Regions from separate parts of the Mesorhizobium sp. B1-1-5 genome, predicted to be linked through region 1. Evidence: predicted binding sites of a transcription regulator. Region 1 holds the regulator's gene; the other holds the start of a gene.
What was found. The regulator LexA, encoded in region 1, represses DNA repair genes until DNA is damaged. The targets are predictions, from matches to a motif close to TGTTCNNNNTGTGTTCNG.
Positions count from the first base shown of each region.

Region 2: FJ980_RS00345 (ATP-dependent helicase) is a predicted target of LexA. The motif match lies at 2,183-2,200, and genes of this name have one in related genera.

Region 1 covers NZ_VFWS01000121.1:2,157-10,799, forward strand. The annotation lists gene gltX (glutamate--tRNA ligase) at 1-791, opposite strand, end outside; gene FJ980_RS25135 (ComEC/Rec2 family competence protein) at 894-3,410, shown strand; gene lexA (transcriptional repressor LexA) at 3,394-4,128, opposite strand; gene kynU (kynureninase) at 4,542-5,789, shown strand; gene FJ980_RS25150 (alpha/beta hydrolase) at 5,837-6,667, shown strand; gene glp (gephyrin-like molybdotransferase Glp) at 6,717-7,922, opposite strand; gene moaC (cyclic pyranopterin monophosphate synthase MoaC) at 7,922-8,401, opposite strand; gene trpC (indole-3-glycerol phosphate synthase TrpC) at 8,404-8,643, opposite strand, start outside.
Region 2 covers NZ_VFWS01000001.1:56,222-64,864, forward strand. The annotation lists gene FJ980_RS00345 (ATP-dependent helicase) at 76-2,157, opposite strand; gene FJ980_RS34530 (hypothetical protein) at 2,301-2,468, opposite strand; gene FJ980_RS00350 (hypothetical protein) at 2,603-2,785, shown strand; gene FJ980_RS00355 (hypothetical protein) at 3,048-3,482, opposite strand; gene FJ980_RS00360 (hypothetical protein) at 3,739-4,419, shown strand; gene FJ980_RS00365 (LysR substrate-binding domain-containing protein) at 4,474-5,442, opposite strand; gene FJ980_RS00370 (hypothetical protein) at 5,555-6,382, shown strand; gene FJ980_RS00380 (DMT family transporter) at 6,382-7,500, shown strand; gene FJ980_RS00385 (hypothetical protein) at 7,481-7,702, shown strand; gene FJ980_RS00390 (MucR family transcriptional regulator) at 8,059-8,508, shown strand; gene FJ980_RS00395 (hypothetical protein) at 8,512-8,643, shown strand, end outside.

The sequences.
Region 1 (8,643 bases):
AGCAGGGCCTCGGGCAGGTAGCCCATGGCGCGATATGCTTCGACGCCGAGCGCGCCGTGCCGCTTCGACAGCTTGGCGCCGTCGGCGCCGTGAATCAGCGGGATGTGCGACATCGACGGCACGTCCCAGCCCATGGCGTTGTAGATCACGGTCTGGCGCGCGGCATTGGTCAGGTGATCGTCGCCGCGGATGATGTGGGTGACGCCCATGTCGTGATCGTCGACGACGACGGCATGCATGTAGGTCGGGACGCCATCGGAACGCAGGATGATGAAGTCGTCGAGATCCTTGTTGGGGAAGCGCACCTCGCCCTGCACGCGGTCGTTGACGATCGTCACGCCCTCGGTCGGCGCCTTGATGCGGATCGCGCCCTTGACGCCTGCCGGCGCCTCGGATGGGCCGCGGTCGCGCCAATGGCCGTTGTAACGCGGCGGCAGGCCCTTGGCACGTGCGGCCTCGCGCATCGCCTCCAGCTCCGCCGGCGTCTCGTAGCTGTAATAGGCCTTGCCCATGCGCACGAGCTCCTCCGCCACCTCGCGGTGACGCGGCGCACGCTCGAATTGCGAGACGGCGTCGCCATCCCAGGAGAGGCCAAGCCAGGTCAGCCCGTCGAGAATGGCGGCCGTGGCGGCTTCGGTGGAGCGCTCGCGATCGGTATCCTCGATGCGCAGCAGCATCGTGCCGCCGGTGTGCTTGGCATAGAGCCAGTTGAACAGCGCCGTGCGCGCCCCGCCGATATGCAGATAGCCTGTAGGCGAGGGGGCAAAACGGGTGACGACCTTGTCGGACATGGAACTCTCGAGGAAGCGCTGAAAAATGCATGTTTCGCGCAGACTTCCACGCGACCGGCGTTCATGTAGCATAGGCGGTCTGGGGCGCAAGGGGCAGACCCGATGGCTGGACGTGGCCGGGGCGCGGAGGAGGGCGAGGGAACGACAGCGGGCGTCAGTGAACGCCTGATGTTTGCTCATGCCGTGCCCGCTGAGGAAGCGCCGGTTTCGCTTCCGGCGCCGCGCCCGCCAGCTGAGCTTCTGCCGCCTGGCGGCGGCACGTTACCGCCAGCCTCGCCGACAGCCAATGTCGGCCGGATCCGCAGACAGCTTGGCCGCGTTTCGCTTCCTGCTCTGCGCCGAAGCGTTGCGGTCGCCGCCACCACCGAGCTCGACCGTGGCGTCGGCTTTCTGCTGGTACCGGTGTTCCTGGCAGCCGGCGTGATCTGTTACTTCTCGCTGAGCGCCGAGCCGGACCTCTACAGGCCGCTTCCGGCGGTCGCCCTGATGGCGGTCTGCGCGGCGGTCTCGCGTTCCCGGCACAGAACGCACCTTGCGTTCATGGCGGCGTTTTTCTGCGCCTTGGGCTTTCTCGCGGCCAAGGTGGAGACCTGGCGGATGGCCACCCCGATGCTGGGTTCCGAAATCCAGACACGGCTGACGGGCCGCCTCGTCACCGCCGAGGCGATGGCCAACGGCCGTGTCCGGCTCACCATAGATCTGATATCCACCGAGCGTCCGAAGCTGCGCTACGCGCCGGACCGTATCAGGCTGTCGGCGCGCAGGATCCCGTCCGGCATGACGGCCGGGTCGATCCTGACCGGCTATGCCAAGCTGCTGCCGCCGACAGGTCCGGTTCGGCCGGACAGCTACGACTTTTCCTTCGACAGCTATTTTGCCGGCATCGGCGCCAGTGGCTTTTTCCTGGGCGATCCGAAACTTGTCGCGTCGACCCAGACAGTTCCAACGGAGGTGCCTTTCGGCGCGCGCGTGGCATCGGCCATAGAAAACGCTCGCGAGGGGATTGCCGACCACATCAGGAGCAGCATCGGTGGTTCCGAGGGTGAGATCGCAGCGGCGCTGATCGTCGGCGTTCGTGCCGGCATTCCGGACGAAATCAACGAGTCGATGCGACGGACCGGCATCTACCACATCATTTCGATCTCCGGCCTGCATATGGCGCTGGTTGCCGGCACGATCATGGTGCTTTTGCGCGGCGCCTTCGCGCTGTTTCCGGATTTCTCGTCGCGGCGGCCGGTGAAGAAATACGCCGCCGGGATCGCACTCATCTCGATCGCCGCCTACCTCATCATCTCCGGCATCGTGGTGGCGGCCGAGCGAAGCTTCATCATGCTGGCCGTGATGCTCGCCGCCGTGCTCTTCGACCGCGCGGCGCTGACAATGCGCAACCTGGCGATCTCTGCCATCGCCGTGATCCTTGTCTCGCCGCACGAAGTGGTTGGCCCGAGCTTCCAGATGTCCTTCGCCGCCACCGCCGCCCTGGTCGGCGCCTATGCCGGCTTTGCCGATTATCGCGCCGGCAAAACGACCGCGCCGCCGGCAAAGCGTTCGTTCCTCGGGTTCCTGTCGCGAAAACTGGTGGTTGGCGTGGGCGGCGCCGCCGTGACGTCGCTCATCGCGGGCAGCGCGACATTGCTGTTTGCCATCTGGCACTTCCAGCGGGTGTCGCCGCTCAGCCTGCTTGCCAATCTGGCGGTCATGCCGATCGTCTCGCTGATCGTCATGCCGTTCGCCGTGCTGAGCGCGCTGGCCATGCCCTTCGGCTTCGACGGTCCGCTCCTCTATGTGATGGGCAAGGGGCTGACGGCGATGATCGCCATCTCGGCATGGATTTCCGAGCGCTCGCCTGTCGATGCCGTCGGGCTGATCTCGATCCAGTCGGTGCTGCTGGCGACGGTCGCGCTGGTCGTCGCGACAATGGCCACCACCTGGCTGAGGCTTGCCGCCGTTCCCTTCGCGCTCGCCGCGCTGCTGGCCATTCCGCACGTCCGCACACCGGATGTGCTCATTTCCGAGGACGCGCATCTGGTGGCGATGCCGATCGGCGGCGGCGAGCTTGCCGTCAATCGCGAACGCTCCAACGAGTTCACTACCGACAACTGGAAACGGGCGCTGAAAGCCGAGGATATCGTGCCGCCGGAAAGGTTCGCCAAAGATACGCTGGACATTGCCGATCCCGTCGACCTGCCACCCGGCTCGCCCTTCTATTGCACCGGCGATCTCTGCATCGGCCGGCATCCTTCCGGCGCGATCGTCGCGCTCGCCGAGACCCGCGACGCCGCCCGGCCGGCCTGCGGTTTCGCCGACCTCATCGTCATCAACGACGCCACGGCCTATAACCCATGCCGCGATCCGCGTGTGCTCGTCGTCACCAAGCGGCAGCTGGCGCGCGACGGCAGCGCCGCCGTCTTCTTCGATCCGCAATCGGCAACCGCGCGGCCAACCGTCCGCTACGCGGTCGTAGAACCATACCGACCCTGGCACGAGCAGCGGAAATACACGCGCGAGGCGAGGGGACTGGCGCCCTATAAGCAGCCGGAAAACCAGCCGCCGCACCGGCCCAATAGATTGTCGTCCGGGCGAAGACGGCGAGCAGTTCTGCTCAATAGCGGCGAATAAGTCCCACGAGCTTGCCCTGAACCTTGACCCGGTCCGGTCCAAAGATCCGGGTCTCATAGGCCGGGTTGGCGGCTTCGAGCGCGATCGAGGCACCCTTGCGGCGGAAACGCTTCAAGGTTGCCTCCTCATCGTCGACGAGCGCCACCACGATCTCGCCCGGGCTTGCCGTGTTGGCATTGCGGATGATGACGGTATCGCCGTCGAAGATCCCGGCCTCGATCATCGAGTCGCCCTTGACCTCCAACGCATAATGCTCGCCGCCCATGATCATGTCCGGCGGCACCGAGATCGAATGCGTCTGGTGCTGGATGGCGTCAATCGGCACGCCGGCGGCGATGCGGCCCATCACCGGAATGGATACGGCCGCCGCGGCCTCGTCGTCATTGCTTGGCGTCGGGGTGCGCGATGGCGTCGCCGGCTTGACCTGGCGATTGAGATTGCCTTGGCCGCCCTGGATGACGCTCGGCGAAAACTTCTTCGCGGCATTAAGGCCTGGCGCGATCGAGTCGGGCAGGCGCAGCACTTCCAGCGCGCGCGCCCGGTTCGGCAGCCGGCGAATGAAGCCGCGTTCTTCCAGCGCCGTGATCAGCCGGTGGATGCCGGACTTGGAGGCAAGGTCGAGCGCCTCCTTCATCTCATCGAATGATGGAGGAATTCCGCTCTCCTTCAGGCGTTCATGGATGAACATCAGGAGTTCATGTTGTTTGCGCGTCAGCATCGGCGGCCCCCACGGGTTCTGAAACCAGAATCAGAAAAACAAACCCAGAACAAACACTATCTGTTCCAGTTGTGTTCCGCAACCGTTTAAAGTTTAGTGAATTTGTTAAGGCGGCCGAAACGATGTCGCATCCGGTGATGCCTTGGCCGTCCCGGCTGGGGTAGGGGCGTTGATTCCGCTCGGATTTGGAGCCTCCTTAAGCTGAATCAAGAGCCGACACCATCACGAAGCCGTGGATGGGATCACGTCGGTTTCTGCGCAAGCGTGCCGCACCGTGCCAACCTTAGCAATGGTTCCGATCCAGGGTCTTCGCCGTCTATGGACCAGCTAACATAGGACCAAAGGTTCTTGCCCTGTCGCCGACGGTGGTGAGACAACCCCCTTGGCCAGATCGAAATGGAGGCGGCAGCACAATGAGGGGAATTCCTGATTTCGCCGAAGTCGAGGCGATGGATGCCGCGGATCCGCTGCGCGCCACACGCGATCGCTTCGTCTTGCCGGAAGGCGTCATATACCTCGACGGCAATTCGCTGGGCGCTGCTTCGATCGACGCCTTCAACGAGATCGAGACTGCCGCGAGGCAGGAATGGGCGCGGGATCTCATCCGCGCCTGGAACACCGCCGACTGGTTCGATATGCCCATCGAGCTGGGCGACCAGCTCGGGCGCCTGATCGGCGCGAAACCCGGCCAGACGGTCGTTTGCGACACGACCTCGATCAATATCTACAAGGTCCTGCATGCGGCACTTGCAATGCGGCCCGAGCGTTCGGTGATCGTTGCCGAGGCCGACAGCTTTCCGACCGACCTCTACATGGCGGAAGGGGTCGCATCGACGCGGCCCGGCACGGTGCTGCGGCTCGAAGGCGCCGATGCCCCGACGATTGAGGAACTGGTCGACGATCGCGTCGCCGTCATCCTGGTCAACCACGTCAACTACAAATCCGGCCGGCTGCGCGACATGGCGGCGCTCACCCGCAAGGCCCATGAAGCCGGGGCGTTGATCGTGTGGGACCTCTGCCACACGGCGGGTGCGCTGCCGGTGGATCTCGACGGCTCGAATGCCGATTTCGCTGTCGGCTGCACCTACAAATATCTCAATGGCGGGCCGGGCTCGCCGGCCTTCATCTACGCCGCGAACCGCCACCACCGCGACATTCGCCAGCCGCTCAGCGGCTGGTGGAGCCATGCCCGGCCTTTCGCATTCGAGCAGGGCTATGCCGCCGGCACGGGGATCCGGCGGTTCCTGTGCGGAACGCAGCCGGTGCTGTCGATGCGCGCGCTGAAAGGCGCGCTGGATATCTGGAACGACGTCGACATGACAGCCGTGCGTGGAAAAAGCGTCGCGCTGACGGACCTGTTCATTCGGCTTGTCGAGGCCAGATGCGGCGGCTTCGGTCTTGAGTTGGAGAGCCCGCGCTCAGGCGCAGAACGCGGCAGCCAGGTATCGTTCGCCCATCCAAATGGCTACCAGGTGATGCGCGCCCTGATCGAGCGCGGCGTGATCGGCGATTTCCGCGCGCCATCCACCATTCGTTTCGGCTTCACGCCGCTCTATGTCGGTTACCGAGATGTCTGGAATGCGGTCGAGGTGCTGGAGGACATCCTGCGCACTGGCATCTGGCAAGACGCGCGCTTTGCCGTCAAAACAACCGTTACCTGACTTTGAATCGGCGATGCCGAACAAATGACCTGATCGCGGAGGCACCGTTGCTGGGACATCGTATTGTCGACTGGGATGACGCCTACGCAAATGGCGCCAATATCGCGGGTGGCGACCGCTGGCCGGCGGCGTGGGATGGACCGGCGCGGGCGTTTCGCGAACAACGGCTGGCGGAGGGCAGGTCGCGGCTCGATATCGTGTATGGCGAAGCGCCGCGCAATCGCTTCGACCTATTTCTCCCGTCTGCGGCGCCAAAGGGGCTCGTTGTGTTCATCCACGGCGGCTACTGGATGGAGTCGGACAAGAGCTCCTGGTCGCATCTGGCTGGAGGCGCGATCGGCCGCGGCTTTGCCGTCGCCATGCCCTCCTACACGCTTTGCCCGCAGACCAGGATCGGCGGCATAGTCGGCGAGGTCGCTGCAGCGATCGAGAAGGTGGCGACCATGGTCGATGGTCCGCTGATGCTGACCGGGCACTCGGCCGGCGGCCATCTCGCCAGCCGAATGATGACCACGGCCTCACCGCTATCATCCGATGTGGCGCGGCGCATACGCCAGGTGGTTTCGATTTCAGGCCTGCACGACCTTCGGCCGCTGATGTTCACAGCGCTGAACGAGACCCTGAACATCGACGAGCCGGAAGCGCGGAGCGAAAGCCCGGCATTGTTGCGGCCTCGACTGGGAGCCTGCATCACCTGCTGGGCCGGCGGCGGCGAGCGTGCGGAATTCCTGCGCCAGAGCGCGTTGCTCGCCAACGTCTGGACAGGGCTCGGCGCCGCCACACGTTCAGTGGTCGAGCCGGACCGACATCATTTCAATATTGTCGATGGTCTCGCCGACCCGGATCATCCCCTGACCCGTACGTTGGTCGACGAATAAGGGTTATGATCGACTTCGTCGACGTCTGGACGATCGACTTCGTCGGCGCCTAGCGCAGCATGAGCACGCTGCATTCAGCGCCGGCTTCCGCGGCCGGCGCAAAGGGTTCGCGCACGATCAGACCGTCGGCGTCGGCGAGCATCCGCAGCATAGAGGAGTCCTGGATGCCGAAAGGCGTCGCGACCAGGGTGCCGGTGTCCTCGCGCACGACGGCGCGCACATAGTCCTGCCTGAGGTCGTTGGCCCGCATCGCGGTGCCAAGCCGAGCCGTTCGCATATCCTGCCGATGATCGCGGCCGCCGAGCCGGGCGAGCAGCGGCTTCAGGAAGAGTTGCGAGCAGACAATGCTTGCCACCGGATTGCCGGGCAGGCCGATGCAGCGGACATTGCCAAGCCGGCCAAACATCAGCGGTTTGCCGGGGCGCATGGCGATCTTCCAGAAGTCGAGCTGCATGCCTTCGCCGGTCAGCACGCCATGGACGAGGTCGTGGTCGCCGACCGAGGCGCCGCCGAGCGTGACGATGACATCGGCGTTCGCCTCGACCGCTTGCCGGACGAGCGCGGCAATCGCCTCCTGGCGGTCGGCGGCGATGCCGAGATCGAGCGCGCGCGCGCCGACCGACTGGGCGGCGGCGGCAACGCCATAGGCATTCGACGAAATGATCTGGTCGGGGCCGAGAGCGCTGCCCGGCGGCAGCAATTCGTCGCCGGTGGCGATGATCGCGACCAGCGGCCGGCGCACGATGTTCAGGGCTGGGTGGTTGGCCGAGGCCGCCAGCGAAAGGGCCGCCGCATCGAGAACGCGGCCCTTTTCGAGCAGCACGTCGCCCTGACCGAAGTCGAGCCCGCGGCGGCGGACATTGCGTGCTTCCGCGGTTGGCTCCGTCAGCTCGATCCAGCCATTGCCGAGATCGCGGACGTTTTCCTGGATGACGACGGTGTCGGCGCCCTCCGGCAACGGCGCCCCGGTGAAGATGCGCACGGCCTGGCCCTCGCCGACGGTTCCGGAGAAAGCGCGCCCGGCGGGCGCCATGCCGATGACCTCGAGTAGCGCCGGCGCCGAGGCGACATCGGAGAAGCGCGCCGCATAGCCGTCCATTGCGGAGGCATCGAAAGGTGGCTGCGTGCGCAGCGCCACCACCGGCTCGGCCAGCACGCGGCCCGCCGCGTCAGCCAGCGGAACGCGCTCGCCCGGCAGAGCCGTCACGCCGTCGAGCAGGCGTTCGAGCGCCTCGGTGACCGGAAGCAAGGCCATTATGAACCCGCCTTGTAGTCGCCGGACTTGCCGCCGGTCTTCTCGACCAGCCGGACGCCGGAAATCACCATCCCGCGGTCCGCTGCCTTGGCCATGTCGTAGATGGTGAGGCAGGCGACTGAAGCGGCGGTCAGCGCCTCCATCTCCACGCCCGTCTTGCCGGTGACGCGGGCGAGCGCGGTAACCTTGAGACCTGGCAAGGAATGGTCCGGCTCGATCTCGACGGCAACTTTGGTCAGAAGCAGCGGATGGCAGAGCGGGATCAGCTCGTGCGTCTTCTTCGCGGCCATGATGCCGGCGATACGGGCAGTCCCCAATACGTCGCCTTTCTTGGCGTCGCCGGCCAGGATCATCTCCAGCGTTTCCGGCTGCATGGAGACAGACCCTTCAGCGACTGCCGTGCGCGTCGTCTCGGCCTTGTCGCCGACGTCGACCATATTGGCTTCGCCTTTAGCACCAAGATGAGTAAGGGAGGCCATCTTCAAACGGCCTCGGCACGCGCCTTGCCGGTGAGCAGCAGTTGCGTGGCGGCGGCCACGTCGGCCTGCCGCATCAGGCTCTCGCCGACCAGGAACGTGCCGATCTTGCTCTTCTCCAGCCGGCGGCAATCCTGATGCGTGAAGATGCCGCTTTCGCTGACCAGCAGCCGATCCGCCGGCACCATGGCCGCCAGCCGCTCCGAAACGTCGAGGCTGGTTTCAAAGGTTCTGAGATCGCGGTT
Region 2 (8,643 bases), on a different contig from region 1:
AGGATGGCGTGCCCCCCGCTGACGCGGAGACAAATCCGATTCTTCGTCTTGCAGTCGCTGGAACGGCCAGGCAGCCTATTTCCACATGCCGCGCATGCGGGCGCCGAGATCGACCTTGACGCCCGGCCGCTGGCGCGGGTCGTCCTTGAGCGCGGCGCTCGCCCAGGACGACTGCTCGAAGGCCGAAAGCATCGAGGCCGGGATGAAGCGCGTGCGCGAGGCATAGACGTGGCGGTCGCCGCGCGCCGCCTGGTTGTGCGGATAAAAGCGCTGCGGCACCACGAGATGCAGGCTGTCCTTGGCCCGGGTCATCGCCACATAGAGCAGGCGTCGCTCCTCCTCGATGTCCTCCTTGGTACCGACGCCGAGATCGGCCGGGATGCAGCCGTCAACGCTGTTGAGCACGAAGACGTTCTTCCATTCCTGGCCCTTGGCCGAATGGATGGTCGACAGGATGAGATAATCCTCGTCGCGATGCGGCGGCCCGGCCTGGTCGCTTGTGGCGTCGGGCGGATCGAGGGTTAGCTCGGTCAGGAAGCGCTCGCGCGACGGATACGTCGATGCGATCTGCTCAAGCTGGAGGAGATCGGCCCGGCGCGTGATCGCGTCCTCATGGATGCGCTCCAGATGCGGCTCGTACCACAGCCTGATCCGCTCGAGATCGGCCGGCCATTTGGCGCCGGCGCGTAAGCCGCCATAGATGTCGAGGAAGACCGGCCAGTCCTGCGCGGCGCGCTGCGGCGGCCGGAACCGGGCGAGGCCCAGCGTCTCGTCCAGCGACGACGCCATGGCGTCGACGATCTGCGAGGCGGCGGAAGGGCCGATGCCCGGCATAAGCTGCAGCACGCGAAAACCGGCGACGCGGTCGCGCGGGTTCTCGGCAAAGCGCAGCATCGCCAGCATGTCCTTGACATGCGCGGCATCGAGGAATTTCAGCCCGCCGAACTTGACGAAGGGGATGTTGCGGCGCGTCAGCTCCACCTCCAGCGGTCCGCTATGGCTCGAAGTGCGGAACAGCACCGCCTGCGCCTTCAGCGCCGTGCCGGCCTCGCGCTCGGCCAGGATCGTCTGGCACACATAGTTGGCCTGCTCGGCCTCGTCGCGCACGCTGACCAGTTGCGGCTTGTGCGACGACCGGCGCTCGGTCCACAGGTTCTTGGTGAAGCGCTCGCTGGCCTCGCCGATCACCGTGTTGGCGGCGGCCAGGATCGTCTCGGTCGAGCGGTAGTTGCGCTCCAGCATGATGACCGCAGCTGCTTGCGCGAACTGCTTTGGGAAATCGAGGATGTTGCGCACTTCGGCCGCGCGGAAGGAATAGATCGACTGCGCGTCGTCGCCCACCACGGTCAGCCCCGCGCCGTCCGGCTTCAGCGCCAGAAGGATCGAGGCCTGCAGCCGGTTGGTGTCCTGGTATTCGTCGACCAGCACATGATCGAAGCGGCCGCCGAGATGCGCCGCGATCTCCGGCTCGGCCGCCATCTGCGCCCAGTAGAGCAGCAGGTCGTCGTAATCGAGAACGTTCTGCGCCTGCTTGGCCTCCACGTAGGCCGCGAACAGCTCTTTCAGCTGTTCGGCCCATGCCGCGCACCATGAGAAGGCGGAGCCCAGCACCTCGCCGAGCGGCACCTGCGCATTCACCGCCCGCGAATAGATCTGCAGGCAGGTGCCTTTGGTGGGAAAGCGGCTTTCGGTCTTCGAGAATCCCAGCTCGTGCCGGGCAAGGTTCATCAGGTCGGCCGAATCCTCGCGGTCATGGATGGTGAAGGCCGGGTCGAGGCCGATCTGCTCGGCATAGTCGCGCAGCAGTCGCGCGCCGATGCCATGAAACGTGCCGGCCCAGGCCAGCGCGTCGGCGATGATTGCCGCGTCGCGGCCCAGCACCTCGCCGGCAATGCGCTCGACGCGCTTGGCCATCTCGGCCGCCGCGCGGCGCGAGAAGGTCATCAACAGAATGCGGCGTGGATCGGCGCCCTTGACGATGAGATGGGCGACGCGGTGCGCCAGGGTGTTGGTCTTGCCGGAACCGGCGCCGGCGATCACCAGCAGCGGCGCCGCCACCTTGCCGTCGCCATGCATCACCGCCAGCCGCTGCTTGTCGTTCAGCCGGCCAAGATAGGCGGGCGCCTCGAAGGACGAATCACGAGCGGCGATGTTCATCGCCCATCAAGCATCGTTTCTGCTTTGTTCGCAATAATTTCCTCGGCCCGCGCGAGGGGGGAAGAGGTGGCCGCGAAGCGGCCGGACAGGGCTGCGAGGCATCCACGCTTCACCGGAAGGGCTATTCCCATCCGAAAGAGCCGCTACCGCTTCGGCTCGACCCCCATCGCCGCCGACTGGCGCCGCAAATTGCGCCTCTCGTCGCCCGGCATATCCAGCGGCGCGACATCTCCAGGCACCTCGTCGATGATCCTCACGGCAACGCGATAGGCGGTGTAGGCAAAAAGCCCGGCAAGCAGAAGGCGGACCATAATCAGTTTCCTCGTTGCGTTCGATTGGCTCGGGATTCCAACCGGACTCGGATCGGTTGGTTCCCGCCGGTCAACGCAACCAAACCGCCACCGCCCCGTTTGCCCCTCAAAGGAGCGAACGAGAGGAGGTCGTCATGACGAAGCTTCCTGTGCTGCTGGCTCTTGCGGCAGGGCTCGTGCTCGCCGCCTGCGACAACAGCGTGCCGCCCACCAAGGCGCCGGGCGATGAAGTCAACCAGAACCCGCAGGTCGACAAGAACCCTGTGCCGAAATCGACCACCGGCGGCGATCAGCCGGGCACCCCGCCGAAGCAATAGCGCCAGGGCCGGCCGTCGGGCCGAAACGAAGAAGGCCGGCGCTGCTTGGGAGGAAGCTGGGTAGCGCCGGCCAAGCGGGAAAATCAGGCCCGCCGCACAATCCAACATAGCTGAGTCTCGACGTGGCGTCATGGTGCGATCACGCTAGCCGGCTATGCAGCGCCGAAGAAATCACCGGAAAATCCTGAAATTCTGCCGAGGTCCACCTTCGCGGGCATTTGGACGTCTCCTTCTCGCCGCCCTTGTCGTCGGAGCGCTGATCCTATGGACGGTCGTCTACAATTTTCAGAATCGCCTCAGCGATCGCGAACTCATCTCGATCGCGGCCGCCAACGCGGTAAAATTGAACCTTGGGACGATCGTCTACGCCTCCGCCGACGAATTGATAGGAAGCAATCCTGGCTGCTGCATCGTCAGGCATTCCGGCCATGAATGGCTGCGGTTTCCCGTACGGCTGTATGAGGACGGCGTGTCGGTGGTGCAGATCAGCTACCTCATCGAGAAAGCGCCAAAGCCGAAACACTATCTTCGCGAAGTGGCGATCGACGCCGGCGGCCGAATATTGGCGACCAGAGGAATCGAAACGGATTCGCGGGAATCCTGGTAGCTGAAAAGCCAGCCCCCTCATATACGCGCCACTCGCCGCACCGGCGATCTCGTTGTCAAGCCGGCGCTGCGCCATCATTGTCTTGGCCATGACCCACCTTCAACTATTTCGGCTCCGAGCACCTTTGCTGGCAGTCAACACGGTTGGCAAAATAAATCTAAAAATGTAAAAGCCATCGATCGAAATATTTCACCGGCCGCCGCATATGACTATTGCTATGCAAAGTAGAAAAGAGACCGTGATATAATTGTAGTCCATTCCGTAAGAAGCGTCTAATGTCAAAAAAGAAGGCGCTTGGAATTCTTACGGCTGATTTCGTATGTAAAGGTGTTGGGGCGAGTCATCCATGAAAAGATCCGCTATCTTGCTAACCATGCTTGGGTTTGTGGCGCTGCTTGGTCTTGGCGGCTGGGTGATAAGCGGGTTCATGAGATTGTCACATTCGATCCTGCCTGGTTATGCGGCATCTCCTTCGAGGAGCATGCAGCCATACGAGGTGGTCCTCAAATACGACAGACGGAATGATGATATTCCGTTGGCGCCCATGAGCGAGTGGCATCTGAAAATTCCCAGAGCCTTTATTTGGTCTGAACTCGGCGGAAACGGAAACATAGGCGGCGCAGGTCACCAGCAGTATTTTGTCGATATGGCTGCAACAATTGGAATCAATGGGGATTTCTCTCCGTCTGTTTTATCAAATCAGCGAGAAAACACCACGAATGGTTTCTATATCTCATTGAGAAATAGTATAGTCGGCTACACATTTTCGAAGACATACCAATGTATACGTGAGGACGAAATAGGCGAATTCTCTGGCATGAAGAAGTCAAAAATACAAGCATGTGACAAAAACGATGGGTTTGAAAAACGGTGCGTGGTTTATATGCACTATAAGGGGTGGAATGTTAGAATTAATATGCCAAAATCAAACTATTTTGGCGACTACGTCAAAAGTTGCGAAGCCGTGGCTGGATTTCTATCCAAATACACTGTTGACGTTGATGACGTCAGGGGATTGGGTGACTGAACACGAAGGTCTTGGCATGCATTCCGGTCGATGAGGCCGCGCGACGCTTGCTCTTCACGCCATCGCCACGCGCCGCACTGGCACGCTCTCGATCTCGACGTCCAGCTGGCGCTGCGTCAGCGCTGCTTCGGCCATGATCCACTGCTTGAAAAGCTGCACCTTGCGCGCGCCCAGCGCCTTGATCGGGCTGACGAGATACCAGCCCGCCGTGTTGGGATGGTGGACCGCGAAGGGGGCCACCAGCCGTTCGGCGTGGATGTCGCTTGCCATATAGGCGCGATTGGCGACGGCAAAGCCCATCCCGGCATTGGCCGCCTCGTAGGACATCATGCAGCTGTCGAAATAAACGCTCCTGGTCTCGCCAAGCACGAAGCTCGCGCCGGCAAAGCCCAGCCACGACTGCCAGTTTTGCGTGCAGGTTTCGGAGTGCAGCAGCGTGAAGTAGCGCAGGTCTTCCGGCGTCACCTTCGACAACGGCTTGTCGCCCAGCACCTCGTGGAAGAGCTTGCGGCTGCAGACCGGCGTCAGGTCTTCCTTGAACAGCAGCTCCGAGGCGAGGCCGGGGAAGTTGCCGTCGCCATATCGGATCTCGAGATCGTATTCCGAGGTCGAGAATTCATGCGTGGCGTAGGAGGTCGCCACCCGCATCTCGATGTCGGGATATTGGCGCTGGAAGGCCGTCAGCCTGGGAAACAGCCAGCGCGCGGCAAAGGTCGGCAGCACGCAGATCCGCAGCACATGCGCCTGCGACTGGCCGGTAGCCTCCATGCTGGCCGCCACGATCCGCTCCAGCGCCTCGCGCACGCGCGCCACATAGGTCTCGCCCTCTGGCGTCAGCGATACGGCATTGCCGCCGCGCTCGAAAATCTTGAAGCGAAGCTGATCCTCCAGGCTCTTGACGCGCTGGCTGACGGCGGAAGCGGTGATGAACTGCTCTTCGCCGGCGCGCGTGAAATTCCTGTGCCTCGCGGCGCTCTCCACGATTTTCAGCGAATTGAGATTGACCTGACTGAGCAGTCGCACGGGGTTTCGACCTTAAGCTGCGCTTACGCTACCATCAGCATTCCTAAATTTACAGGGGTAAACGTTTAAATGACTGCTAACCAAGTGTTGCCCCCTTCTTGGAGAAAGTAGAATGAACGCCCATACAATTCCCGAACTGCGCTGCGCAATGAGCCGCGAGGCGATCATTGGTCATGAGACCTCCTGGAAAGTGTCGGGCTTCGGCGTCGCCCAATATCGCCACGGGTACGACCCCGCTCTGCTTGCCGCCATCGAGGAAGCCGCCCTGAAGCTGAAGGCCAGCCATGCCGTGCACAAGCACCTCGACCTCACCTTCATCACTGGTGCTGACCGCTATATTCCGGAAATCAAGCAGCTTTTGCATGACAAGCTGCGCCTGGAAAGACTGTCCGACATGATGGGAACCAGGCTCGAGCCCTATCCGCTGTCGATCGTCGGCTCGACCGTCACCTTCATGAATCCAAGGGATGGCGCGGTGGAATGGCATTGCGACGGCGTTCCGGTGACGGAGCTCATTCCGCTGTCGATCAGCGATCCTCTCATCGGCGGTCATCTGGAAATCTACTGCGACGATTCCGAGACCGGCCGCTCGATTCTCGAATCCGGCCGCGAGCTGCCGCGCAACAAGATCATGCGCATCGACCACAAGATGAACTACGCCACGCTCGGCCAGTTCCTCGGCGTGCTCCACCGCACCGCGCCGATCCAGCTCGGCGAGCGCGTCACGCTGGTGCTCAACCAGCGCTCGGCCGCCAAACCCTATGTCGACGACAACCGCATGTTCTACCTCGCCGCCGACAACGACCATGACCGTGCCTGGGTGAACGAGCTGGCCGAGGATGTCTGGACCAACCAACTGCCCGCCTACCGCCGCCATGCCGAGGAACATCCCGTGCCGCAGCCCGAGGCGGTTTCCGGCGGGGCGAGGGAGTCTTGGTAATGACCGACGATCCGGTCGAGTGTCAGCCGCCTTCAGTGTCGCTGAGCCTCGGGCCGGTCGGGCCGGAAAGCCAAAGCCGTTCCGGCGCCCTCGGCGCGGCGCTTGCCTTCGCCCTCGGCGCCGTGGCGCTGTGGGCGACCAACGCCCTGGTCGGCAAGACTTTGCTTGCCGTCTATCCGGTGTCGCAGGTGCAGTTCCTGCAATTTTGCGGCGCGGCGATGGTTTTCGCGCTGATCCGGCTGACGAGCCCTTCTCCTTCCCCCCTTGTGGGGGAAGGTGGCCGAGCGAAGCTCGGTCGGATGAGGGGTGCTGGACGGATCGCCGACGCCGGAGTTCCTTCCAACACCCCTCATCCGTCTCGGCGCTTCGCGCCGATCCACCTTCTCCCACAAGGGGAGAAAGGGACGTCCGCGCTCGCCTATCTCGTTGGCTTCGTCGGCCTGGTCGGCACGATGGTCCTGCAATATATCGGCTTCGCCTCGGCGCCGGTCATCGAGGCGAACCTTGTCGCCTATACTTGGCCGCTGATGACCGCCGCGGCGGTCATCCTGCTTGGCAGGCCGCGGCGTCCGCTGCTGCTCGGGCTGGCGGCGGCGCTTGGTTTCGTCGGCGTGGCGCTGGTGATCTCCGGCGGCCGCGCGCATTTTTGGTCCAACAGGGCATGGTTCGAAGGCGGCAGCCTCGTCGGCTATCTCGCCGCTTTCGGCTCCGCGCTCTGCATGGCCTTCTACTCGCTCGCTGTCGGCCGCCTCGCCGTGTCGCCCGAGCGGCTGCTCCTGCCTTCGGCGCTGATCGGTGTCGCGCTCACCTTTGCCTGGTGCCTGCATGATGGCGTCGTCCGTCCGAGCGGCGCACATCTTCTGCTCGGCCTCTATCTCGGCGCCGGCCCGATGGGGCTCGGCTATTATTTCTGGTCGCGCGCGGCAAAGCTCGACCATGGCGGCAGGATAGCGGTCGTCGCCTATCTGACGCCGATCGCTTCCACGTTTCTGCTGACGCTCTCGGGCGAAAGCCTGTCGATGACGGCGGTTGCCGGCGCCGTCCTCGTCATTGGCAGCTGCCTTGCTGTCGGCATCGAAGGTACGGAGAGCAGGCACAATGTCCAAAATGGCCGTTGACGAGGACGAACGCCGCGCCAGGCAGGAGGCGCACTGGCTGGTCAGGGAGTTTGGCGCGGAGGCGCCGCTCTATGCGGCCATGAAGGCCGAAAAGGCCATCGAGCAGAAGGACTTTGGCCGCTGCGCGCGCTGGAAGCGCGTGCTGGAGATCCTCGCGGAGAGGCCGCCTGCCGAGCTCAGGCGTGGTGTCGCCGCCGGATGAGCGATTTGCCATGGAGTGGCCGAATCGCGCATCGTCGAGCATCCGGCGGGCGGATTGCCGTTGCCGTACTGGAACTTGGCCTGAACTTCGATTTTTCAGCAACTCCTACCGTAGGTTGAAGTGCTATAGCCCTTTTTACGCATCCAGGCGGGCAGCCGGTGCTATAAAGCGTTCGCTATAGCTATTAGAATTCCTAACTTGCGCGTTTCCAGTCCGTGTAGAAACATCGCCGGGTATTGAGTCTCGTAGCTTTACTGACTCTGGACGGTCCGTTGGGGGACAGGTCCAATTCGATACACCGACGAAAGTCTTAAAAAAAGAGCTGGCGATTTGAGGGCCAGCAGAAGGTGAAAAAATTGTCCAACATCGACGACAAGACTGCAATCGAACTGACCGCCGACATTGTCTCGGCCTATGTCGGCAACAATCCGCTCCCTGCCTCCGGCCTGCCCGATCTGATCGCGAGCGTAAGCGCGTCGGTGCGTAGGCTCGCCACCGGCAGCGTTGTCAAGGAGGCGGTGGCGCAGACGCCCGCGGTCAACCCGAAGCGCTCGGTTTTCCCCGACCACATCGTGTGCCTGGAGGACGGAAAGAAGTTCAAGTCGTTGAAGCGTCACCTCGCGACCGATCATAACCTGACGCCGGACGAATACCGTGCGAAATGGGGCCTGCCCGCCGACTATCCGATGGTGGCGCCGAGCTACTCGGCCACCCGCTCGGCGTTGGCCAAATCCTCCGGCCTCGGCCGCAAGCCGGCCGGCGGCGACGCGGCCAGGAGCAAGGGCAAGCGTAAGGCCAAGGCCTGAGGCATGTTGCCCGCAACGGATGATGTCGCGCCATGGCTATGGCGCGACCGTCTGGCCGAACTTGACGCGTTGCGCCGCGAGATCGCCGCGCAGTGCTCAGTGGATGCGGCTGATGGCGTCAAGGCGCGGCGCATC